DNA from 3 places in the Mesorhizobium sp. B2-3-14 genome. Region 2 is predicted to be linked to each of the others. Evidence: predicted binding sites of a transcription regulator. Region 2 holds the regulator's gene; each other region holds the start of a gene.
What was found. The regulator HrcA, encoded in region 2, represses chaperone genes, less so after heat shock. The targets are predictions, from matches to a motif close to GTTAGCACTCNCNNNNNGNGAGTGCTAAC.
Positions count from the first base shown of each region.

Region 1: a site for HrcA is predicted at 5,982-6,010, ahead of FJ950_RS19630 (co-chaperone GroES). Genes of this name have one in related genera too.
Region 3: a site for HrcA is predicted at 3,703-3,731, ahead of groES (co-chaperone GroES). Genes of this name have one in related genera too.

Region 1 covers NZ_VFVP01000007.1:207,604-215,552, forward strand. Annotated here, with positions in the region: gene FJ950_RS19595 (helix-turn-helix domain-containing protein) at 1-540, shown strand, start outside; gene FJ950_RS19600 (PQQ-binding-like beta-propeller repeat protein) at 575-1,207, shown strand; gene FJ950_RS19605 (aldo/keto reductase) at 1,295-2,125, shown strand; gene FJ950_RS19610 (hypothetical protein) at 2,147-2,455, opposite strand; gene FJ950_RS19615 (glutathione S-transferase family protein) at 2,654-3,361, shown strand; gene FJ950_RS19620 (ATP-binding protein) at 3,700-5,202, shown strand; gene FJ950_RS19625 (usg protein) at 5,497-5,775, opposite strand; gene FJ950_RS19630 (co-chaperone GroES) at 6,167-6,481, shown strand; gene groL (chaperonin GroEL) at 6,541-7,949, shown strand, end outside.
Region 2 covers NZ_VFVP01000008.1:31,004-38,952, forward strand. Annotated here, with positions in the region: gene FJ950_RS20225 (LysE family translocator) at 1-273, opposite strand, end outside; gene FJ950_RS20230 (sorbosone dehydrogenase family protein) at 390-1,754, opposite strand; gene FJ950_RS20235 (hypothetical protein) at 1,838-2,035, opposite strand; gene hrcA (heat-inducible transcriptional repressor HrcA) at 2,139-3,221, opposite strand; gene rph (ribonuclease PH) at 3,377-4,093, shown strand; gene FJ950_RS20255 (VOC family protein) at 4,277-4,687, shown strand; gene rdgB (RdgB/HAM1 family non-canonical purine NTP pyrophosphatase) at 4,687-5,364, shown strand; gene hemW (radical SAM family heme chaperone HemW) at 5,361-6,539, shown strand; gene FJ950_RS20270 (low molecular weight protein tyrosine phosphatase family protein) at 6,543-6,866, shown strand; gene FJ950_RS20275 (GlxA family transcriptional regulator) at 6,964-7,935, shown strand.
Region 3 covers NZ_VFVP01000004.1:399,776-407,724, forward strand. Annotated here, with positions in the region: gene FJ950_RS13670 (MFS transporter) at 1-1,123, opposite strand, end outside; gene FJ950_RS13675 (TetR family transcriptional regulator) at 1,248-1,874, shown strand; gene FJ950_RS13680 (hypothetical protein) at 1,893-2,660, opposite strand; gene FJ950_RS13685 (methyltransferase domain-containing protein) at 2,712-3,629, shown strand; gene groES (co-chaperone GroES) at 3,794-4,090, shown strand; gene groL (chaperonin GroEL) at 4,156-5,811, shown strand; gene FJ950_RS13700 (TetR/AcrR family transcriptional regulator) at 5,987-6,598, opposite strand; gene FJ950_RS13705 (OsmC family protein) at 6,798-7,232, shown strand; gene FJ950_RS13710 (nuclear transport factor 2 family protein) at 7,250-7,636, shown strand; gene FJ950_RS13715 (LysE family translocator) at 7,651-7,949, opposite strand, start outside.

The DNA.
Region 1 (7,949 bases), on a different contig from region 2:
GATGCTTTCCGCTACGCCGTGCGCATTGGGCGGACCACGGTTTCGCTGGCGAGCCGGCCTGTGCTGTTCGCCTTGGCGCGGACGCTCGCCGAAGCATGGCCCGGTGATGTTTCGCGGGGGGAACTCGTGGCGCGGGCCTTCGGCGGCAAGCATGCCGATGAATCGCATCGCGCGCGCCTGCGCGTCGAGATCGGGCGGCTGCGTGCCGAGCTTCGCGCATTGGCCGGCATCAGCGCCACCAGGCATGGCTTCACGCTGGTGCCGCGCCAGGCCCATGCAGTGGTGGTGCTGGCGCGGCCGATCGAGGAACGGCACGCGGCCGTGCTTGCCTTGCTGGCCGACGGCGAGGCCTGGTCGAGCTCGGCCCTGGCGCTGGCACTTGGAACCGGCCAGCGCAGCGTGCAGCGGGCGCTTGAGCCGCTTGCCGAGGCCGGCAAGGTACAATCCTTCGGCCATGGCCGGGCGCGCCGCTGGATGACGCCGCCGGTGGCGGGTTTCACGACCACCTTGTTACTCCCCGCGCCGCTTCCCAATGGCTAGAAAGTGACGACGACCACCATCGAGGGACAAGGACATGAAACATTCGGCAGCCGAAATCTTGAGGGAATACGGGCCCTTTCCCGGTGCTAATACAGTGGCCGGGGTAAGCTTTGACGGCAAGAATGTCTGGTTCGCCTCGGGCGACAGGCTGAACGCCTTCGATCCGGAGAGCGGGCAGGCCTTGCGCTCGATTGATGTCGCGGCACATGCCGGCACCGCCTATGACGGCCGGCATTTCTTCCAGCTTGCCAAGGACCGCATCCAGAAGATCGATCCCGACACGGGCGAGGTGCTTTCCACCATTCCAGCCCCCGGCAATGGCGGCGATTCCGGGCTGACCTGGGCCGAAGGCACGCTGTGGGTCGGCCAGCACCGGGAGCGCAAGATCCACCAGATCGACCCCGAGACCGGCGCGATCCTGCGCACCATCGAATCCAACCGGTTCGTCACCGGGGTGACCTGGGTCGACGGCGAATTGTGGCACGCCACCTGGGAGGGCGACGAAAGCGATCTGCGCCGCGTCGACCCGCGGACGGGCAAGGTTCTGGAGAAGCTCGACATGCCTGCCGACATGGGCATCTCGGGGCTGGAATCCGATGGCGCCGACCGACTGTTCTGCGGCAGCGGAAACGCTGGCGTGGTGAGGGCGGTGCGCCGGCCGAAATAAGGGTCCGCGAATTTTCCCCAATCGACTGGCCGTTGTGCGATGCCAAACCTAGATAGGCTGGACCATCCCCCACAAAAGGATTCTCCCATGCCCGAACAGATCACGTTGAACGACGGCACCGCCATTCCCCAGCTTGGCCTTGGCGTCTGGCAGGTCGATCACGACATCACGGCGCAGGTGGTGGGCTGGGCGATCCAGGCCGGTTACCGGCTGATCGACACCGCCGAGGGCTACCGGAACGAGGAAGGGGTCGGCGAGGCGATCCGCGCCGCCGGCGTGCCGGCGGCAGAGCTGTTCATCACCTCGAAGCTGCGCAACGGCGCGCACCAGCGCGATGCGGCGCTTCGGGCCTTCGACGACACGATGAAGAAGCTCGGCGTCGAGCAGCTCGACCTGTTCCTGATCCATTGGCCGGTGCCCAGCCAGGACAAATATGTCGAGGCGTGGAAGACGCTCGTCGAGCTGCAGCAGGCCGGCCGCATCAAGTCGATCGGCGTTTCGAATTTCAACAGGGATCATCTGGAGCGCATCATCGGCGAGACGGGCGTGACGCCCGTCGTCAACCAGATCGAGCTGCACCCGCGCTTCCAGCAGCGCGATCTGAGGGAATTTCACGCCCGGCACGACATCCATACGGAAAGCTGGAGTCCGCTGGGCAGCGGCCGGTTGCTGAGCGACCCGACCATATCAGGCATTGCCCGCAAACACGGCAAGTCCACCGCGCAGACAATGATCCGCTGGCATCTCCAGCAAGGGCTGATCGTCATCCCGAAGTCGGTGCGCCAGGACCGCATCGCGGCCAATTTCGATGTCTTCGATTTCGAACTGGACGCACAGGACCTGGAGACGATCGCCGGTATGGATTCGGCTGACGGCCGTAACGGTCCGAATCCGGTGACGGCGGCGTTTCTGTTCTGACAGGACGAAGCGGTCGGCGCGCTAAATCCCCGAGCCGTCCAGCTGTTGCGCGTCGTCGCCTTCCCACGGCGCCGGCATCGAGGCGCCCCGGCTGAGATTGGCCGAGGGCATCGGCATCCAGCACTTCAGCTCCGGTTCGGCATATTCGACGACGCGGCCGGGCGAGGAATCGGAGGCGCGCCAGCCCTCGTCACCGAACTGATCGGCGCGTGACCAGTAGGCGAGGTCGACTTCCGCCGGCCCCTGCTCGGATGGGCGGACCGTCACGAGGATCCGGCTGCCGTCTTTTGGCGCGCTCGACATGTGGCGCCAGCGGTCGGGCTCGTCCATCGTATTTCCTCCTGCCTTGCTGTGGGATGAAGTGTCGCCTCGTCGTCGGAGACCGTCAACCCAAACTTTGCGCAACCCATCCTGTTTCGATAGGCTGCTCGTTCCGCCCGGCGCACGGGGAGTGGATGATTTGTCGGATTGCACCAGCCGCATCCGTCCTTGATCTGGCGACGGTCGCCGAGACAAGGAGAGGCATTCATGAGTGACGAAGTCGAGCCGATGCCGGCTGGGGTGGAAACAAAACTGTACTTCAGCCGCAACCCCAATCCGCGCCTGGGGGTCGCGGTGGCGCGTCATCTCGGGGCGAGGGTGACCTTCGAATTCGCGTCGCCGTTCGCGCCGGGGCAAGCGGAGCGATTCCGGCCCCTCAACCCCAACCTTTCCCTGCCCATACTGGTCTGGCTCGGCGGAAGCTTGTGGGAGGCCGACGCCATAGCCTGCCGGTTGTCGCGCGACATGGGGTCCGATTTCTGGCGCAGCGGCGACGATGAGCCCGAGATGATCCGCTGGCTGAGTTGGGGCAAGGAGAATTTCATGCGGGCCTGCGACATGGTGCATTTCGAGCGCGGCACCAAGCAGCGTTATCACATCGGGCCGATCGATCACCAACTGGTCGAGGATGGGCTGAAACTGTTTCACACGACGGCGGCGATCCTGGAGACCGCGCTTGCGGGCCGGCAATGGCTGGTCGGAGACGAAGTTTCTTATGCCGACTTCCGCATGGCGACCTTCCTGCCTTTCAACGATGTCGCGGGCCTGCCGCTCGGCGACTATCGACTGGTCGATCGCTGGTATCGGCGGCTTGAAGCGATCAACGCCTGGCGTGATCCCTTCGAGGGTCTGGACGCGCCGCGATTGCCGCCAGTCCCAGGACAGGTCGAGCCGCATGAGGCGCCGAGGCTGTAGTCGAAAGGGGTGGCGACCGGCGTATACGTTTGGAGAGAAACTTGAAAACGCCGGCCGCCATTTGGGGGCGTTGGGGTGCATCGCTTTGGGGGGCGATGCAGAGGCCAGGCTAAGCGGCTGGCCGGCCGCCGCAATCGAAACGCCGGCCCATGGTGAACAGGTGGTTACTATCCACAGGTCAGGGCCGCAATCCGGCAGGCCCGCCGGATTGCGGCCGTCCATCGCGGCCAGATCTTCATTGTCTCGGCTGTGCGCAACGCGAATCGCCGGCCATGCCACGCTCGACGGGCCGCGATCGGATTGCTAAGCCCGTCCGCGAAGGAGCTGATGAGTCTGGCATGACCGTTGCGATCGAGATGGGACACACGACAGCGGGCGCGCCGGCGAAACTCGATCTCGAGGAGTTGCTGGCGACCCGCCTTCTGGTGCAGGGCAATTCGGGGTCCGGCAAGTCGCACCTCTTGCGGCGCCTCTTGGAACAGAGCGCGCCTTGGGTGCAGCAGACCATCATTGATCCGGAAGGCGACTTCGTATCTCTGGGCGAACGCTACGGCCATCTGGTGATCGATGCCGAGGAGCATACCGAGCGCGGCCTGCAGGCGGCCGGCGAGCGGGCGCGCATCCACCGCGTCTCGACCGTGCTCAACCTCGAAGGCCTCGATGCCGAGAACCAGATGCGGCGCGCCGCCGCTTTCCTCGGCGGGCTGTTCGAGGTCGCGCGCGACCACTGGTACCCGATGCTGGTGGTGGTCGACGAAGCTCAGCTTTTCGCGCCGGCGGTGGCCGGCGAGGTGTCGGACGAGGCGCGCAAGCTTTCGCTCGGCGCCATGACCAACCTGATGTGCCGGGGCCGCAAGCGCGGGCTTGCCGGCATCATCGCCACGCAGCGGCTGGCCAAGCTCGCCAAGAACGTCGCGGCGGAAGCCTCCAATTTCCTGATGGGCCGCACCTTCCTCGATATCGATATGGCGCGCGCGGCCGATCTCCTGGGCATGGAGCGGCGGCAGGCGGAGGCCTTCCGCGATCTGGAGCGCGGCCAGTTCATGGCGCTGGGGCCGGCACTGTCGCGCCGGCCGCTCGGCCTGCGCATCGGCCCGACCGACACCAGCCCGCGCAACGGCACGCCCAAGCTGATGCCGCTGCCGGAGGCGGCGCTCGAGGATGCCCGCGCCATCATCCTGGCCGCCCCGCCGCCCGAGACGATGCGCGCGCCGCGCCGGGTGGCGTCGCCGGACCTGCTCGACCAGTTGATGGCAGCGAAGTCGGCTGCGCTGGAAATCCGCCCCGAACCGGCGGAGCCGCAAGTCAGCGCCGAGGATCTGGCGGAGCGGCGCGAGCGGGTGGACCGCGTGCTGCGCGCCATTCTTGCACAACCCGACGCGGGCTTCCGCGTGATCGGGGTGCTCTACCAGGAGTTTGTCGTGCGCTGCCGCATCGAGGGGCTCGCCTCGGTCGTGCCTGATCTGCCCGCCTTCCGCCGCATGTTGACGCGCGCCCGTGCCGGGCTGGGGGCCGAAGCCAGCGAGGACGATGTGTGGCGTGACGTCTCGGTGCGCGCTTCGCTGCTGCCCGAGGACATGCAAGGCGTGTTCATGATGATCGCGCGCGCGGCGAAGGAGGGCTGGCCGTGCCCGAGCGATGGCGCGATCGCCCGCGCCTACGGCTCGCATTCCATGCGCCGCGCCCGGCGGCTGCTCACCTATATCGAGGAGCAGGGCCTCATCGTCTGCCAGGTCGACGGCACGGGGAAGCGCACCGTGACGCTGGTCGAACTCGCCTGGGCAACGGCGCCCGGCGATCCCAATGCCGAGGGGGCGGAGCAGGGAAGCCTGGCTTTGTGAGGGCATCCAACGTGGCCGTGGCGGCACTGCGATCTCATCGACGAACGCTGATCCGCTGGTTCTCGATGGCGGACCTGGCGGCGGCCGGCATCGCCTCACTGGCCCTTGCGCGGTCCCCGGCAAGCGGCGCAAGGTAGCTGGTGCCGGGAACCCGCGGCTCGATCCTTGCCGGGCTCGGCGTGGCGCTGGTCAATCATCGTATCTGAAGCTTGCTCGCAGACGGCGGGTGCGAAGGCGATGGTGAGGTCGCTGGTCGGCTTCTGGTAAGGTCAGCACCGCGCGATGACGCCGCCCTTACTGGACCGTGATGACACCGTCGACCGCCCGCCATTCCGATGGGGTGATGAGCCGGTGGTGGGCGATGTGGACGGAGTGAAGCGGCCCGTCCAATTCGCGCTCCCAATAGGAGAGAAAGCCCTTGAGTTCGGGGAACTCCGGCGCCAGGTCGTAGTCCTGCCAGACATAAAGCTGCAGCAGGCTCCGATGGTCAGGCAGACGGTAATGGATTTGTGCGGTGGTCAGGCCATAGCCTTCCATCTGGAGGCGGAACTCCTTGCTGACGCTTGCGATCATTCGTGTCTCCTTTCGGCGGCAGCGGTGGCCGCAACGGCGAAAAAGTCTCTCGGCCCATCAATGTGCGCCGTCGGTAAACAACTCCTTCAGAGGGTGAGCGGTTCCGGCGCCGGCGATGGTACCGGCTCGGATAATTTTGCCGGATCTAGGCGTAAATTCAAGGGGCGGCTCCCGACGCAGAGCGAATAAGACCGCTATAACAGTGAGTTGGCACTCCGACGGCGTGAGTGCTAAAATTTTCTGGCCGGCCTCTTGAAACCGAAAAAAGGGAAAACTAGCTCGATATGCGCGCGCGATGCCTGACAAAGGGTCGCCGCATTCCGCATCGGCCCGAATTGCCGGTCCGGTGTGGAGGAAGCTGAAAACCTGTTTGTCCCAAGAGGAGAACGACATGGCGTTCCGTCCATTGCATGACCGTATCTTGGTCCGCCGCATCGAGGCCGAGGAAAAGACCTCCGGCGGCATCATCATTCCCGATACCGCCAAGGAAAAACCGCAGGAAGGCGAAGTCATCGCCGTCGGTCCCGGCGCGCGCGACGACAGCGGCAAACTGACCGAGCTGGATGTCAGGGTGGGTGACCGTATCCTTTTCGGCAAATGGTCCGGCACCGAGATCAAGCTCAATGGCGAGGATCTGCTCATCATGAAGGAAAGTGACGTGATGGGCGTGATCGAACAGACCGCGCAAGTGAAGAAGGCCGCCTGACGGCTTCTTAGAAAATCCACCAGTCAACGAATGCTGCCTAGAGATAGAGGAGTGATCCAATGGCTGCCAAAGAGGTAAAATTCCATACCGAAGCGCGCGAGAAGATGCTGCGCGGCGTCGATATCCTGGCCAATGCGGTGAAGGTGACGCTCGGTCCCAAGGGCCGCAACGTCGTCATCGACAAGTCGTTCGGTGCGCCGCGCATTACCAAGGATGGCGTCACCGTCGCCAAGGAAATCGAGCTTGAGGACAAGTTCGAGAACATGGGCGCGCAGATGGTGCGCGAAGTCGCCTCCAAGACCAATGACCTTGCTGGCGACGGCACCACCACCGCGACCGTGCTGGCCCAGGCCATCGTCAAGGAGGGCGCCAAGGCCGTTGCCTCGGGCATGAACCCGATGGACCTGAAGCGCGGCATCGACAAGGCGGTGGACGCCGTCGTCGCCGAGCTGAAGGCCAACGCCCGCAAGGTGACCCGCAACGACGAGATCGCGCAGGTCGGTACCATCTCCGCCAATGGCGACGCCGAGATCGGCCGCTTCCTCGCCGAAGCGATGGAGAAGGTCGGCAATGAAGGCGTCATTACGGTGGAGGAAGCCAAGACAGCCGAGACCGAGTTGGAAGTCGTCGAAGGCATGCAGTTCGACCGTGGCTATCTCTCGCCCTATTTCGTCACCAACCAGGACAAGATGCGCGTCGAACTTGACGAGCCCTACGTGCTGATCCACGAAAAGAAGCTCGCCAACCTGCAGGCGCTGCTTCCGGTGCTGGAAGCGGTGGTCCAGTCGGGCAAGCCGCTGCTGATCATCGCCGAGGATGTCGAGGGCGAGGCGCTGGCGACGCTGGTCGTCAACAAGCTGCGCGGCGGCCTCAAGGTCGCGGCCGTCAAGGCGCCGGGCTTCGGCGACCGCCGCAAGGCCATGCTGGAAGACATCGCGATCCTCACCGGCGGCACCGCGATCTCCGAGGATCTCGGCATCAAGCTCGAGAATGTGACGCTGGAGATGCTGGGCCGCGCCAAGAAGGTGGTGATCGAAAAGGAAAACACCACCATCGTCGACGGCGTCGGGCGCAAGGAAGAAATCCAGGGCCGCGTCGCGCAGATCAAGGCCCAGATCGAGGAGACCACCTCCGACTATGACCGCGAGAAGCTGCAGGAGCGGCTGGCCAAGCTTGCCGGTGGTGTCGCGGTGATCCGCGTCGGCGGCTCGACCGAGGTTGAGGTCAAGGAGCGCAAGGACCGCGTCGACGATGCCTTGCACGCGACCCGCGCGGCTGTCGAGGAAGGCGTGCTGCCCGGCGGCGGCGTCGCGCTGCTTCGGGCCGCCAAGGCGCTCGATGCTGTCCAGACGGACAATGCCGACCAGAAGACCGGTGTCGAGATCGTGCGCCGCGCCATCGAGACGCCGGTCCGCCAGATCGCGGAAAATGCCGGTGCTGAAGGCTCGATCATCGTCGGCAAGCTGCG
Region 2 (7,949 bases):
CCAGAAGCGCCAGCCGAGGAAAGCCAGGTAGGCGACGCCGGCCCATTTGATGGCCAGGAAAACCATGCCGAACTCCTGCGCGACGAAGGCGAGGCCCAGCACCACGGCGGTCAGGTAGGTGAGATCGCCCAGCATGAGTCCGAAGGACATGGCCAGCGACGAGCGAAAGCCCGAGCCCAGCGCACGCGCGACCAGCGCGGTAATGCCGGGGCCAGGAATGGCGGCGGCGATACCGAGTGCGGCACTATAGGCGAGGAATCCGGTGAGGGTCATGGCGCTGGCGTCCAAGGGCAGTCGCGCCCTTGTCGCACGAGGCGGCCTCGGGGAGAACGCCCTGAGCGCGGGATTCGCTTGCACCAGACGGCAATGGCCCGGTTCGCAAGCAAGGGTCAGGAGCGGTCGCCACTATAAGTCACGCGCCAGATCGTGCCGTTGCCGTCCTCGGAGACGATCAAGGATCCGTCGCCGGCCACCGCAACACCGACCGGGCGGCCCCACACCTCGCCATTGGAAACGACGAAGCCGGTCATGAAATCCTCGTATTCGCCGGTTGGCTTGCCGTCCTTGAACAGAAGCCGGACCACCTTGTAGCCGGTCCTGTTGCCGCGGTTCCACGAACCGTGCAGGGCAACGAAGGCGTCGCCTCGATAGTCCTGGGGAAAGCCGGTGTCGGCGGGCAAATCCTTGCCATCGTAGAAGGCGATATTGAGCGGCGCCGAATGCGCCTGCATCAGCACGTCGGGACTGTCAGCCTTGCCGGCGAGATCGGACCGCTCGCCCCTGTGGCGCGGGTCCTCATTGTCGCCGATATAATACCAGGGCCAGCCATAGAAGGCGCCTTCCCTGACCGATGTCGCGTATTCGGCGGGCACATTGTCGCCGAGCCCGTCGCGCTCGTTAACGACACACCATAGCGCGCCGGTCGCCGGCTGGACGGTCATGCCCGAACAGTTGCGCAAGCCGGTGGCGACTGTGTGGCCGTTCTTGCCGTCGGGATCGAAGGCCCGGACCTCGGCCCGGCCCGCCTCGGAACCCCAACTGGCGCCGAGCGGCTCAGCCTTGACCCAGGCGTCGAGCCCGCCCCTGGGCCTCTCGCCCATGTTCTCGGCGACATTCGAGCCGGAGCCGACGGAAAGATAAAGTGTCTTGCCGTCGGGCGAGAAGGCGATGTCGCGGGTCCAGTGGTGGGTCGAAGGAATGTCGGCGACGATGGTTTGCGGCTCGCCCGAGGCCTTCAGGTCGCCATTGCCGTAGGCAAATCGCACGATGCTGTCGCTGTTGGCGACGTAGACCCATTGCGGGTCCTTGCCCGGGGGATAGAAGGCAATGCCATAGGGCCGGTTGAGACCGCCGGCAAAGATGCTTTTCTCCGCGGCTTTCGCGCTGCCCTTTGCCAGGCGATAGACCCGAACCTGGCTGGCCTTGCTGTCGGCAACGAACAGGTTGCCGTTGGGTGCGATGCGCACGACGCGCGGATTGTCGATCCCCGAGGCGATCAACTCGGCCGAAAACCCCGGCGGCAAATGCGGCTTTGCGTCCGCCGGCATGTCGATCACGCCGGCGCTGTTGGAGGCGGATTTGGTGACATAGGGTTTCGGCAGGTCTTCCGGCTTGATCAGCCGGCGCACGCCGGGCCTGTCCGCCCGCCAGTCGCCGAAGGCGGCCGGGCCTTTGAGCACAGGCTGATCGGCTTGCTGGGCGAGCGCCGCGGTCGTGACAAACAGTGCGGACAGCGCCAGTCCGGCCAATCGCATCACTTCCTCCAATCCGTCATGAAGGAAAGCAACGATCGGTTTGCCCGTGGGTTCCGTTCGCACGATGCGCAAAACTTCTCGGATCAGGTCCCGGCAGCGTAAAAATCGTCGTCCAGGCGTTTTTCCAATTCAACGAGATCGGCCGGCAATGGCAGGCCCATGGCGCGCATCTCGCGCAGTTTTTCGCGCAGCTGTTCCTGAATTTCGTGCTGGTCCTCCGGCTGGTTGACCATCTCCTCGAGCAGCAGACTGATCTGGGCCTTGAACGATTCCAGCGCCATTCTTTTTCTCCTTTGCAGCCTGTCTGGATTTACGGTCCCGCCAGGAAAGTCGTTCGCGGTCGAATTCCGGCATGGAAACCAAAGCAATAATTCCTCGGACTCCTTACCTCAGCATGCGGGAAATCAGCTGTGCCGTATAATCCACCATCGGCACGATGCGGGCATAGTTCAGCCTTGTCGGGCCGATGACGCCGAGCGCGCCGACGACGCGGGCGTCCTTGTCGCGATAGGGCGCCACCACCAGCGACGAGCCCGACAGCGAGAACAGCTTGTTTTCCGAGCCGATGAAGATGCGCACGCCAGATCCCTGCTCGGCGAGGTCGAGCAATTGGATCAGCCCGTCCTGCGTCTCCATGTCCTCGAACAGGTGGCGCAAGAGTTCGATGTCGGCCTGGGCGGTGACGTTTTCCAGCAGATTGGCGCGGCCGCGCACGATGAGCCGGGCAGGCAGGCCGCTTTCGGCGCCCGCCCACACCGCAAGCCCCTTCTCGACGAGGTCCTGCGACAGCGTGTCGAGGGCGGCTCTCGTCTCTTCCTTGATGCGGGCGATCTCGGTGCGCGCCTCGGCCAGCGTGCGGCCACGAATATGCGCGTTGAGGAAATTCGAGGCCTCGTGCAGTTGCGAGACGGTGATGCCGGCGGGCAACTCGACGACACGGTTTTCGACATCGCCATTCTGCGACACCAGCACCGCAAGCGCCTTGGTCGGCTCCAGCTGGATGAATTCGATGTGCTTCAGCGCCACCTCGTTCTTGGCCGCGAGCACCAGGCCGGCGCCGCGTGACATGCCTGACAGCATCTGGCTGGCCTCGGTCAGCATATGCTCCAGCGTCGCGCCGGAGCCGGAGGCCCGCACCTGCGCCTCGATGGTACGACGCTCCTCGTCGGAGAGGTCGCCAAGCTCCATGAAGGCATCGACGAAGAAACGCAGGCCAGCCTGGGTTGGCAGGCGCCCGGCCGAGATGTGCGGCGCGTAGATCAGCCCGAGATGCTCGAGGTCGCTCATCACGTTGCGGATGGTGGCGGGCGACAGCGAGGACGGCAGGATGCGCGACAGGCTGCGCGAGCCCACGGGTTCGCCGTCCCGCAGATAGGAATCGACGATGCGCCGGAAGATGTCGCGCGAGCGCATGTCGAGCGACTGAAGAGCCAGCGACTGCGAGGCGGGATCGACTGCCTTGGTCATTCGGCTAAAAACCTCCGGTTCAAGGATATAGACTTCGGTGGGCCGCGCGCAACCCGGTGTCTGTGTCGGGTCACCGCCCCTTTTCCTTTGCGCCGTGCCCTGCATGCGTCTAAAAGCCGGCCACGATTCAAAAAAATGACAAGAAAGCAGGCCGAATGCGCCCCTCCAAACGCCAATTCGACGAAATGCGCGCCATATCCTTCGAGCGCGGCGTCTCCAAGCATGCCGAAGGCTCGTGCCTGGTGAAGTTCGGCGACACGCATGTCCTGTGCACCGCCAGCCTCGAGGAAAAGGTGCCTGGCTGGATGCGCAATTCCGGCAAGGGCTGGGTGACGGCCGAATATGGCATGCTGCCGCGCTCGACAGGCGAGCGCATGCGCCGCGAGGCCTCCGCCGGCAAGCAGGGCGGCCGCACGCTGGAGATTCAGCGGCTGATCGGCCGTTCGCTGCGCGCCGTGGTCGACCTGCAGGCGCTGGGCGAACAGCAGATCACCGTCGACTGCGACGTCATCCAGGCCGATGGCGGCACCCGCACCGCTTCGATCACCGGCGGCTGGGTGGCGCTGTATGACTGCCTGCGCTGGATGGAAGCGCGGCAGATGGCCAGTGTTTCGAAAGTGCTGAAGGATCATGTCGCGGCGATTTCCTGCGGCATCCATGACGGCCAGCCGGTCATCGATCTCGATTATATCGAGGATTCCTCGGCCGGCACCGACGCCAATTTCGTCATGACCGGCAAGGGCGGCATCGTCGAGATCCAGGGCACCGCCGAGGGCGAGCCCTTCTCCGAAGAGCAGTTCGCGGCCTTGATGGGCCTGGCCAAGAAGGGCATTTCCCGGTTGGTCAGCCTGCAGCAGATGGCGGTGGCCTGAGTTTTCGATGCCGAGCCTGGGCGCCCCCCTCTGCCCTGCCGGGCATCTCCCCCGCAAGGGGGGAGATCGGATGTTGTCGAGAGCTTCGCCAATAATCAGCATAGAATACCATGAGCTGGCGCTCACGCTGCCGATCTCCCCCCTTGCGGGGGAGATGGCCGGCAGGCCAGAGGGGGGTGCCTCGTGACTCCCTCTGCCATTCTTGAATCCGCCCTCTATGTCACCGACCTCGCTGAAGCAGAGGTCTTCTACACCGATATCCTCGGCCTCACCCTGCTTGGCAAGGTAGAAGGCCGCCACCTTTTCTTCCGCTGTGGCCCGGGCGTGCTGCTGATCTTCAACGCCGAGGCGACCAAGATTCCGCCGGCGTCCGATGCGCGGCTGAAGGTGCCGCCGCACGGCACGGTCGGCGAAGGCCATCTGTGCTTTGCCGCAAACGCCGCTGAAATCGACGGCTGGAAAGCCCATCTCTTGGCGAAGAAAATCGCCGTCGAAAGCGAATTCGAATGGCCGCAAGGCGGCCGTTCGATCTATATACGCGACCCTTCGGGCAATTCGATCGAGTTCGCCGAGCCGAGAATCTGGGGCCTTTGATGCATTCGCCAAACCTCCATACGCTTGATGGCAAGAAGATCGTCGTCGCCAGCCACAATGAAGGCAAGCTGCGCGAATTCGCCGAGCTGATGGGACCGTTCGGCTTCGAGGCGAAATCAGCCAAGGCGTATGGCCTGCCCGAACCGGACGAAACCGGCACCACCTTCGAGGAAAACGCCTACATCAAGGCCTTTGCCGCCGCAAAGGCGACCGGCCTGCCGGCACTGTCGGACGATTCCGGCCTCTGCGTCGACGCGCTCGACGGCGCGCCCGGCGTCTATACCGCGAACTGGGCCGAGACTCCGGACGGTTCGCGCGATTTCGCCATGGCCATGCAGCGCACCGAAGTGGCGATGCAGGAAGTCGGCGCGGCCACGCCCGAACGGCGCACGGGCCGCTTTGTCGCCGTCATCTGCCTCGCCTTTCCCGACGGCGAGGCCGAATATTATCGCGGCGAGGCCGAGGGCACGCTGGTCTGGCCGCCGCGCGGCGAGCTCGGCTTCGGCTACGATCCGGTGTTTTTGCCCAATGGCTTCGACAAGACCTTCGGCGAGATGAGCGCGGAGGAAAAGCACGGCTGGAAACCCGGCCAGGCGACGGCGCTGTCGCACCGCGCCCGCGCCTTCCAGAAATTCGCCCAAGCCCGGCTTGGTTCGGTGAGGCCTGGCTCGGCATGATCGGACCCGGCACCACCATGGCGCTCGACCGCGGTCCCGGCTTCGGCGTCTACGTGCATTGGCCGTTCTGCGCCGCCAAGTGCCCGTATTGCGACTTCAACAGCCATGTCCGCCACCAGCCGGTCGACCAGGAGCGCTTCGCCGCCGCCTTCGAGGCCGAGTTGGCAACGATGCGCCAGCGCACCGGGCCACGCGAAGTGACCAGCATCTTCCTCGGCGGCGGCACGCCGTCGCTGATGAAGCCGGAAACCGTGGCCAGGGTTCTGGACGCCGTGGCCAGGAATTGGACAGTGCCTGACGGCATCGAGGTGACGCTCGAGGCCAACCCGTCCTCGGTCGAGGCGGAGCGGTTTCGCGGTTACCGCGCCGCCGGTGTCAACCGCGTCTCGCTCGGCGTGCAGGCGCTGAACGACAAGGATTTGCGCTTTCTCGGCCGGCTGCACAATGTAAGCGAAGCCTTGCACGCCATCGGGCTCGCGCGCGAAATCTTTCCGCGCCTGTCCTTCGACCTGATCTATGCGCGGCCTGGGCAGACGCCGGAGGATTGGCAGGCGGAACTCGAACAGGCGATCGGCCATGCCGCCGACCACCTGTCGCTCTACCAGCTGACCATCGAGGAAGGCACGCCCTTCCATGCGCTGCACGCGGCGAAGAAATTCGTCGTTCCCGACAACGACCACGCCGCCGATCTCTATGCACTGACGCAGGAAATCACGTCGGCGCACGGCCTGCCGGCCTACGAGATCTCCAACCACGCCAGGCCGGGGGCCGAGAGCCGGCACAATCTGACCTATTGGCGCTACGGCGAATATGTCGGCGTCGGCCCCGGCGCGCATGGCCGCTTCGTCGAGAACGGCCATCGTGTGGTGACCATCGCCGAACGGATGCCGGAAACCTGGGCCAATCTGGTCGAGGCCAAGGGCCATGGCATCACCGGCGGCGAGCTGCTGACGCGCTCCGAAGAGGCGGACGAGTTTCTTTTGATGGGGCTGAGGCTCGCCGAAGGCATCGACCTCTCGCGCTACGAGGCCTTCTCCGGGCGCGAGCTGTCGAGCGCTCGGCTGTCGGTGCTGCAGGGCGAGGGGCTGGTGGCGCCGATCGGCAACGCCCGCCTGCGTGCCACGCCGGCCGGCATGATCGTGCTCGACGCCGTGGTGGCGGACTTGGCGCGCTAAACCTTGAAAAACGTCCTCTTCGTCTGCAGCCAGAACCGCTTGCGCAGCCCGACCGCCGAACAGGTGTTTTCCACGCGGCGCGACATCGAAGTCGCCTCGGCTGGCACCAATCATGACGCCAACACACCGCTGACCCACGAACTCGTCGGCTGGGCGGACATTATCTTTGTCATGGAGAAAACCCACCGGACGAAACTGCAGAAGCAGTTCAAGGCCAGCCTGAAGGCGGCCAAGGTGATCTGCCTCGATATCCCCGACGATTATGAATTCATGGACCCGGAGCTGATCGCGCTTCTAAAGGCGCGCGTGTCCCGGTACCTGGACTGAGCGCTTGCGTTCGCCATTTCGCCTTCGGCCGAACACCGTTGACCCCGAAGCCCATCTGCCCGAATTGTAGCCCCCGATCCTCCCGGCTCCGGACGCCATGGCCATGCGCGAACCACCCAAACCCACCGACGCCCCGCTCACCTTCGCGGTTCTGGTGTTCCCCGGCTTTCCGATGATGGCGTTCAGTTCCGTCATCGAGCCGCTGCGCGCCGCCAACATACTTGCGAAGCGGGAATGCTACCGCTGGATCATCGTCGGGGCGACGGAAGGGACGGTCGAGGCCTCGAACGGCGTCGTCATCCAGCCAGGCTTTTACGCCGAGGCAGCGCCCAAGGTCGACCGCATCGTGGTCTGCTCGGGCGGCGACGCCGACCATCTCGTCGCCGAGGGCGCGGCAAGCTGGATCCGCCGCAGCCTGCGCGCCGGCGCTCATATCGGCGCGGTCGCGGACGCGGCGTTCTTCCTCGCACGCGCTGGCCTGCTCGACGGCCATGCCTGCACCTTGCACTGGACCAGCCAGGCCGCCTTCACCGAGGCGTTCCCCAACATCGAGCTGCGCCGCGATCTCTACGTCATCGACCGCAAGCGTTTTACCTCGGCCGGCGGGGTCGGCAGCCTCGACATGATGCTGGAGATCATCACCCGCGACTACGGCGCCGAGCTTGCCGCGGGCGTCGCCGAGTGGTTCGTGCACAGCCAATTGCGCTCGAGCGTCGACCGCAAGCTGATGCCGCTCAGGCTGCGCACCGGCGTGCAGAACGAGCTGGTGCTGTCGGCCATCGCCATCATGGAAGACGCGGTGGAGGAGCGGCTCGGCATGGCCGAGCTGACGGCGAAGCTCGGCGTTTCCTCCGACAAGCTCGAACGCTCGTTCCGCTCCGAACTCGCCATCTCGCCCAATGGCTATTATCGACGGCTCAGGCTGAAACGCGCCGCCGACCTGCTGGCGCATTCGACGCTTGCCGTGCGCGATGTGGCGCTGGCCTGCGGCTTTGCCTCGATGTCGAGCTTTGCGCGGGCCTTTAGGGAGGAGCATGGGCATGCGCCGAAGCTGGCGAGACGGCATTAGTCTTTCAGCGCGCG
Region 3 (7,949 bases), on a different contig from region 2:
CAGCACTTGCGGCGGCGAACTCGGGAACCGGGCGAAACTCCTTGCCGTCGATGAGCAGCGACGCCGCGACCGGTCCGATCGCCAGGCCGAAAAGCTGGGCGGCCGGCACCAGCAGCACGGCGGTGCGGGTCTCGTCGGCGGTGATCGCCAGCCGGATCTGGTAGGGCACGATGAACAGCAGGATAAAACCCATGATCAGGGCGACGACCCAGAACATCGTGAGGCCGGGCCCGCTGGCAAGCACGAGCGAGGCGACAAGCGCGACGAGGCCGATCGCCGTGATGGCAAGCCGATAGTCGATGCGCGCCTCGAACACGGTCGCCGTCATCGCGCCCAGCACCTGCGCCGCGAGGCTGGCCGAGACGATCAGCCCGACGGTGCGGCCATCGATGCCGAATTGGGCGCCAAGCGGTTCCAGAAAGGCCCATACGGCGCCGAAGAACATGAAGTAGCAGAAGACCGACAACAGCGCGGTGATCGAGGGAACCGTCAGCACATTGGCGAGGTTTTCGTCCTTCGGCAGATCGGCATAATCGGCAGGGACAGCAAAGGCGACCACCAGCGACGCGACGCAGACGACGGCAAGAACGAGGAAGCCGCCAGCCGACCCGGCGGCTGGAATGACATAGAGCGCCAGCACCAGGGCAAGAGCGCATTGCGCCAGGGTCTGCATGGTGACGAAATAGCCGCCGATGCGTTCGGCGCGCCGCGAACGGGCAATCAGTTCGGTGGCGACCGCGACAAGGCCGCCTTCGGCAAGGCCGGCCAGCGCGCGGGCCGCCATCAGCGTGTTGGCGCCGGCGGCATAGGCGGTCCACACATTGGCCAGCGCCAAGAGCAGCAGGAGGACGGCACTTTTCCAGCGCATGTTGTGGGCGGAAAGCAGCATCGCGACGATTGCAGAACCAATGGCGATGGCGATCATCTCGGCGGTGGCGACCAACGCCAGTTCGTCGCCGCTGACATGGCCCTCGGTAAAGAGGGCGCCGAGCAGGACGGGCTGCAGACCGAGAATGAGCAGGCCGACCGACCCGATCCACAGGGCCGAGGCGAGCTGCCCGCCGCTGGGATTGCCGACCAGCCAGTCGCCTTCGCCCTGAAGATCAGCGCTTGTCGAAGCCATAGGCGCCTCCCAACGTCCTTGCCGCACGGCAAAAAAGCTGACAGTCTGTCAGCATTCCAGAAACTGATACTTGATCATATTTCTTGTCAACCTGAATTTGGGAACTCGTGCGAAAGATCGGTGCATGACGCAAGCCAGTCGAACGATCACCGAGCCCAGGCGCAGGCCCAAGCAGGAGCGCAGCCGCGAGCGCATCGACGCCATCCTGTCGACCACCATGCGGCTGATCGGCGAGAAAGGCATCGACGCCGTCACCATGAAGGAGGTCGGCATGCTGGCGGGCGGGCCGATCGCCACCGTCTACCACTACTTCCCCAACAAGTCGGCGATCCTGGCGATGCTCTATGAGCGGTTCTCGGAGGTCAGCCGTGCCAGGTTGGCGGCGATCGTCGCCGATGTCCGCGAAGCCAAGGACGTCATCGTCGCGTCCGATCGGCTGCTTGACGACTACCTCAGCCGGGTCGCCGGCGATCCGGCCATCCAGGATCTGCAGAACGCCATCCAGGCCGACAAGGCGCTGAAGAATCTCGACATCGCCGAAACCCGGCATCAAGCCAAGATGTTCTGCGACCACGTCATCGCCTTGCTCGAGCCGGAAAAGCACGAGCAGTTCGAACGCATGGTTCTGCTGATCTTCCAGCTCGCCGGCGGCGTTGTGCGCCTGGCGCTTGCGCAAGGCGAAGTGGAAAGCCGCCGGACCATCGAGGATTACCGATCGATCATCCACACCCAGTTGCGGCTGTTTCTTTAGCGACCGGCAACCGGGGACCTATCTCGCCCGGCGGATGAGGCCTTCGAAACCATCGGCCAGGTCGGAAGCGCCCGCCGCGAACATCTTCACCAGGTTCTGCGGGCGGCCGGGCGTCTTGTTGGCATCGAGGAGAACAGCCCTGCCCTCATGCATGACGAAATCGAATTTCCCATAGTCGAAGCCGAGTTCACGCCGCCGTTCGCGCAGTTCGTCGGGAACAGCGGCGGGCTCGCGCCGGATCGTTTCCGATGCCTTGACCAGGCTGTTTGGCGAGACGTAGCGGGTGCAGCGCTCGCGCTCTCCGCAAAACACCCAGAAGCGCACCGCAAAGCCGTCAGGTTCTTTTTCCGGGATGAACTTTTCCACGACCAGATCATCGCGATCGAGGACGCCATCGGGAACGTCGTCCCGGGATTGGTAGACCTCGTAGGACGGCATGGCTGGCACGTGCGCAAAGGGTGCCGGTTGGCCGGCACGCCTCGACCGCCGATTGAGCCGTGTCTCCGGAATGCCCTGGTTGTTGAGATTGCTTTTGACGATGACCGGGCCCAGCCAGCCGTCGCCCTCGGCCAGAAGCGCTCCGCTTACCCGCCGTTTCGATATGTCGGCGGCCCCGACATTGAGGCATAAGGGAAAACGCCGCGCATAGTCGAGATAATCTGCCGGCGTCGTTGTCGCATCGACGTGCAGAACCGCGACATCGGCGCTGGATTGTCCGGAGAGGCCAGGCTGAATCCGGACCGAATGGCCCCGCCTCTTCAGGTCCTCGAGAATATCGAAAAGCATGTAACGGCTATTCCGGCGCAGCAGAAGGCCGCCGCGACCCAGGAACCGATCATGCTCATGCGTTATGACAATGATGCGCGCCACCAGCTAACCCCTTGGCTTCCATCCCCACTTCCATTAAGCGGCTCTAATCAATCAATGCCAGACTTTCCTGGGCTCCAACGGGTCTGCATGACGAATCATTGGGATAGTTATCATCGGCACTGGAAGCTCCTGGACGCCCCGCTCCGGCCGACGCCGGAAACCGTCGGCATATTCGAGCGCGAACTCGATCTCGGAAATGCCAATGTCCTTCTGCTTGGGGTGACACCTGAACTGGCGGTTCTAGGCAGATCGATGCTGGCGATCGATCAATCGGCTGCCATGATTTCCGGCGTATGGGCCGGCGACAACACCTCGCGAAGGGCGATGACCGGCAACTGGCTTGACCTCCCGGTCGAGCAGAAAAGTTTCGACGCGGTCATCGGCGACGGCTGCCTGTCGGCGGTCGATACCAAGGCCGCGCGCGGTTCGCTGTTCGGTGAAATCGCAAGGGTGCTAAAGCCTGGCCGGCATGCGGCGATCCGCGTGTTCGCTCGGCCGGAAACCGGGGATGACCTGCGCGGCATCGAAGCTCTGGTCCTGGCCGGCGGGATCGAGAATTTCCACGCGCTCAAATGGCGGATCGCCATGGCGTGCACGACCGGCGACTGCGACAGCAGCGTCGATGTGCAAGCAATCCGTGCGGCATTCGACAAGCTGTTTCCGGATCGGGAGGCCCTTGCCGCACGCACCGGATGGAGCATGGCATCAATCAATACGATCGACGTCTATGCGGGCTCCGAAACAAGGTACAGCTTCGCAACGCTGGCCATGCTGGAGGATGAGGCGCGCGGTTGGTTCGACCAGGTGCGCGTCGTGCCAAGCGGCAGTTATCCCCTGGCGGAACGTTGTCCGCTCCTGGTGCTCGGTTCGGCCAAGCTTCGATAAGTCATCGCCGTCCTACCAAGAGGCGCTCCGCGCGCCTTGACTCTGGCAGGTCGGCGGCCTATTTCAGCGCCACGTTAGCACTCGCCTTTGGTGAGTGCTAACTATGTGTCCGGCGCCGCCGGACGGAGGAACTGTTTCTCACCGTTCTCATCGAGGAAGAAAAAATGGCAAAGTCGAAGTTCCGCCCGCTTCATGACCGCGTGGTCGTTCGCCGGGTCGAATCCGAATCCAAGACCGCTGGCGGGATCATCATCCCGGATACGGCGAAGGAAAAGCCGCAGGAAGGCGAGATCATCGCCGTCGGCTCCGGCGCTCGTGACGAAGCTGGCAAGCTGGTCCCGCTGGACGTCAAGGCCGGCGACCGCATCCTGTTCGGCAAGTGGTCGGGCACCGAAGTCAAGCTCAATGGCGAAGACCTTCTGATCATGAAGGAATCCGACATCATGGGCATCATCGGCTGATTATCGGCCTCACCCTCAACTTGAATTTTTCGGGCTCTATCCGAGCCCCTGCCAGGAGCTAAAACATGGCTGCCAAAGACGTAAAATTCTCCCGCGATGCCCGTGAGCGCATGCTGCGCGGCGTCAACATTCTCGCCGACGCGGTGAAGGTCACGCTCGGTCCCAAGGGCCGCAACGTCGTCATCGACAAGTCGTTCGGCGCCCCGCGCATCACCAAGGACGGCGTCACCGTCGCCAAGGAAATCGAGCTTGAAGATAAGTTCGAGAACATGGGCGCGCAGATGGTCCGCGAAGTTGCTTCGAAGACCAACGACATCGCCGGCGACGGCACCACGACCGCGACCGTTTTGGCGCAGTCGATCGTCCAGGAAGGCCACAAGTCGGTTGCGGCCGGCATGAACCCGATGGACCTGAAGCGCGGCATCGATCTGGCCGTCACCGAAGTGGTCGCTGCTCTCGGCAAGGCCGCCAAGAAGATCAAGACCTCCGAGGAAGTTGCCCAGGTCGGCACGATCTCGGCCAATGGCGACGAGTCGGTCGGCAAGATGATCGCGGAAGCGATGCAGAAGGTCGGCAACGAAGGCGTTATCACGGTTGAGGAAGCCAAGACCGCCGAGACCGAACTCGAAGTCGTCGAAGGCATGCAGTTCGACCGCGGCTATCTCTCGCCCTACTTCGTGACCAACGCCGACAAGATGGTTGCCGAGCTGGAGGACGTCTACATCCTCCTGCACGAGAAGAAGCTCTCCAACCTGCAGGCGATGCTGCCGGTCCTCGAAGCAGTCGTGCAGACCTCGAAGCCGCTGCTCATCATCTCGGAAGACGTCGAAGGCGAGGCGCTCGCCACGCTGGTCGTCAACAAGCTGCGTGGTGGCCTGAAGATCGCCGCCGTCAAGGCGCCGGGCTTCGGTGATCGCCGCAAGGCCATGCTGGAAGACATCGCCATCCTGACCGGTGGCCAGGTCATTTCGGAAGACCTCGGCATCAAGCTCGAGAATGTCGGCCTCAACATGCTCGGCCGCGCCAAGAAGGTGTCGATCTCCAAGGAGAACACCACCATCGTCGACGGCGCCGGCAAGAAGGCCGAGATCCAGGGCCGCGTCGCCCAGATCAAGCAGCAGATCGAGGAGACCACCTCGGACTACGACAAGGAGAAGCTGCAGGAACGTCTGGCGAAGCTCGCCGGCGGCGTTGCGGTGATCCGCGTCGGCGGTGCGACGGAAGTCGAAGTCAAGGAAAAGAAGGACCGCGTCGATGACGCCCTCAACGCGACCCGCGCGGCCGTGGAAGAAGGCATCGTTGCTGGCGGTGGCGTTGCCCTGCTGCGCGCTTCGGCCAACATCAAGGTGACCGGCGTCAACGCCGACCAGGCCGCCGGCATCAACATCGTTCGTCGTGCGCTGCAGGCTCCGGCCCGCCAGATCGCGGCCAACGCTGGTGCGGAAGCCTCGATCGTTGCCGGCAAGATCCTTGAGAACAAGGGCGCGACCTTCGGCTACAACGCCCAGACCGGCGAATATGGCGACATGATCGTCATGGGTATCGTCGATCCGGTCAAGGTCGTGCGCACGGCCCTCCAGGACGCGGCCTCGGTCGCCGGCCTGCTCGTCACCACCGAAGCCATGATCGCCGAAGCTCCGAAGAAGGATTCGGCTGGCGGCGGCATGCCTGGCGGCATGGGCGGCGGCGGCATGGGCGGCATGGGCGGCATGGACTTCTAAGAAGTCCATAAAGCACGCCCATGAATCCAAGTTGCTCAAGCCCGCAAGCGGGCTTGAGTGGCGGCATGGACTTCTAAGAAGTCCATCCTCGCAAAATTATCGAAAGGGCGGCCGAGTGGTCGCCCTTTTCTTTGCTTGAGGCTGGTGCTCCACCGCAGTCAGTTGGGACTAGCGGTCAGACAGCGGTAGTCTCCGCCCGCTGTGTCACCTTGCCGGCGAGCACGGCCTGCTCGATAAGCACGGCCACCTCGTCGGCCACTGCGTTGAGCGATGAGCGATCGCGGGTGGCGCGGGCAATCACCATCAAGCCTTCCAGCGAAGACTCGACCAGCAGCGCCAGTGCCTGCGCGCGACGCTCGGGCACTCCTGCCCTGACGAAAGCCTCACGCAGCAAGCCGATCCACTGTTCGAAGGCAGAGCGGCACAGTTCGACAAGGTCGGGCACGTCGCCTGGCGAGTCCAGCACGACCGGCGCGACCGGGCAGCCGAGTGAGAACTCATTGTCTTCCAGCATGCGTCCCACCGACTGATAGATGTGATGGACGGCGACCGCAGGGTCGCGTTCGGCGGCCAAAGCCTCACCCAGCCGCTCGCTTACCTCGGCGACGCTGGCGCGAGTCACCTCGACGACCAGCTGATCCTTGCCACCTGGGAAGTGGAAATAGAGCGAGCCGCGGGGTGCGCCGCTGGCGCTCAGAATGTCGTTGAGCGAAGTGCCGTAATAGCCGCGCCGCCGCAAAAGCAGTGCCGTCGCCTCGATCATCCGCGTGCGTGTGTCTGTCGCCATGTCACCCCTGTCAGGAGCGCGCATTATAGGGCTTGCCTGTAATAGGACAACCGGTCTACATAATATGTAAATCGGTCTACATATTTCGGAGGCAGAGATGGATGAGTATCGGCGGAAAGGGCAAGACGGCGGCCTGGCTCGTGATGCATGAGGAAGCGGTCGCGGAGCCTTCATTTCATCAAGCAGAGGAGAGACAGCAATGACAATTCGCGAAGCATCGGCCGAATGGCACGGCCCGCTCAAGGAAGGTTCCGGACGGCTCAGGCTGGGCAGCGGCTTGTTCGAGGGCGCCTACTCGTTCCCGTCCCGCTTCGAAAACGGCCCCGGCACCAATCCGGAGGAACTGATCGCGGCCGCCCATGCCGGCTGCTTCTCGATGGCGCTCACCGCCGTCCTCGGCAGTGAAGGTCATGTCGCAAGCGACATCCACACGACCGCCAAGGTGCATCTGGGCGCCACCGCGGCCGGGCCGACGATTACCCGCATTGAATTGGAGACGGAGGCGAACGTCCCCAGGCTCCCCGCCGCCGACTTCGAGCGGCTAGCGCAGTCGGCCAAGGCGGGATGCCTCGTCTCGCGGGCGCTGGCCGGCGTCGCCACGATCACGCTGAAAGCGAACCTCATAAGTCACTGAACGGAAGGAGAAGTCGCATGACCCAGGAATTGATCATCGACATCACCACGGCCAACCGCTCCGGCGAAACGGCTGAAATCATGCGGCGCTACAACGATGTGTTCCAGCATCACGATCCCTCTGCGCTCGGCGATCTGGTGGCTCAGGACTGCGTTATCGAGAACACCACGCCGGCGCCGGACGGCGCGCGCCGCGCCGGCAAGGCAGCCTGCGTCGAGCTGTGGTCGGCGATCGCCACCGCACCCGGTACGCGCTTCGACCTCGAAGAGACTTTCGTGGCCGGCGACCGCGCCACGATCCGCTGGCGCTACTGGATGGCCGACGGCAATTCGCTGCGCGGCGTCAACCTGATGCGCGTCGCGGACGGGCGGATCGTCGAGGCGATGGGTTATGTCAAGGGCTAGACTAAGCGCCTCGATCACCTATCCGCCAGCGCCAGCTTGGCGCCGAGCATGACGAAGGCGCCGGCAAAAGTCCGGCGCATCCAGGTCAGCACCATTGGCCGCGACACGACATGGCTGCGGATCGACGCCGCGAAGATGCCGTAGCCGACAAAAACCACGAAGGTCAAAAACATGAAGACCGAGCTGAGCTCCAGCATCTTCGACAGTGCGTTGGGTTCGGTGGTGCTGACGAATTGCGGCAGGAAGGCGAAGAAGAAGATCGACAGTTTCGGATTGAGCACGTTGACGAGGATGCCGGTGGCGATCACCTTGC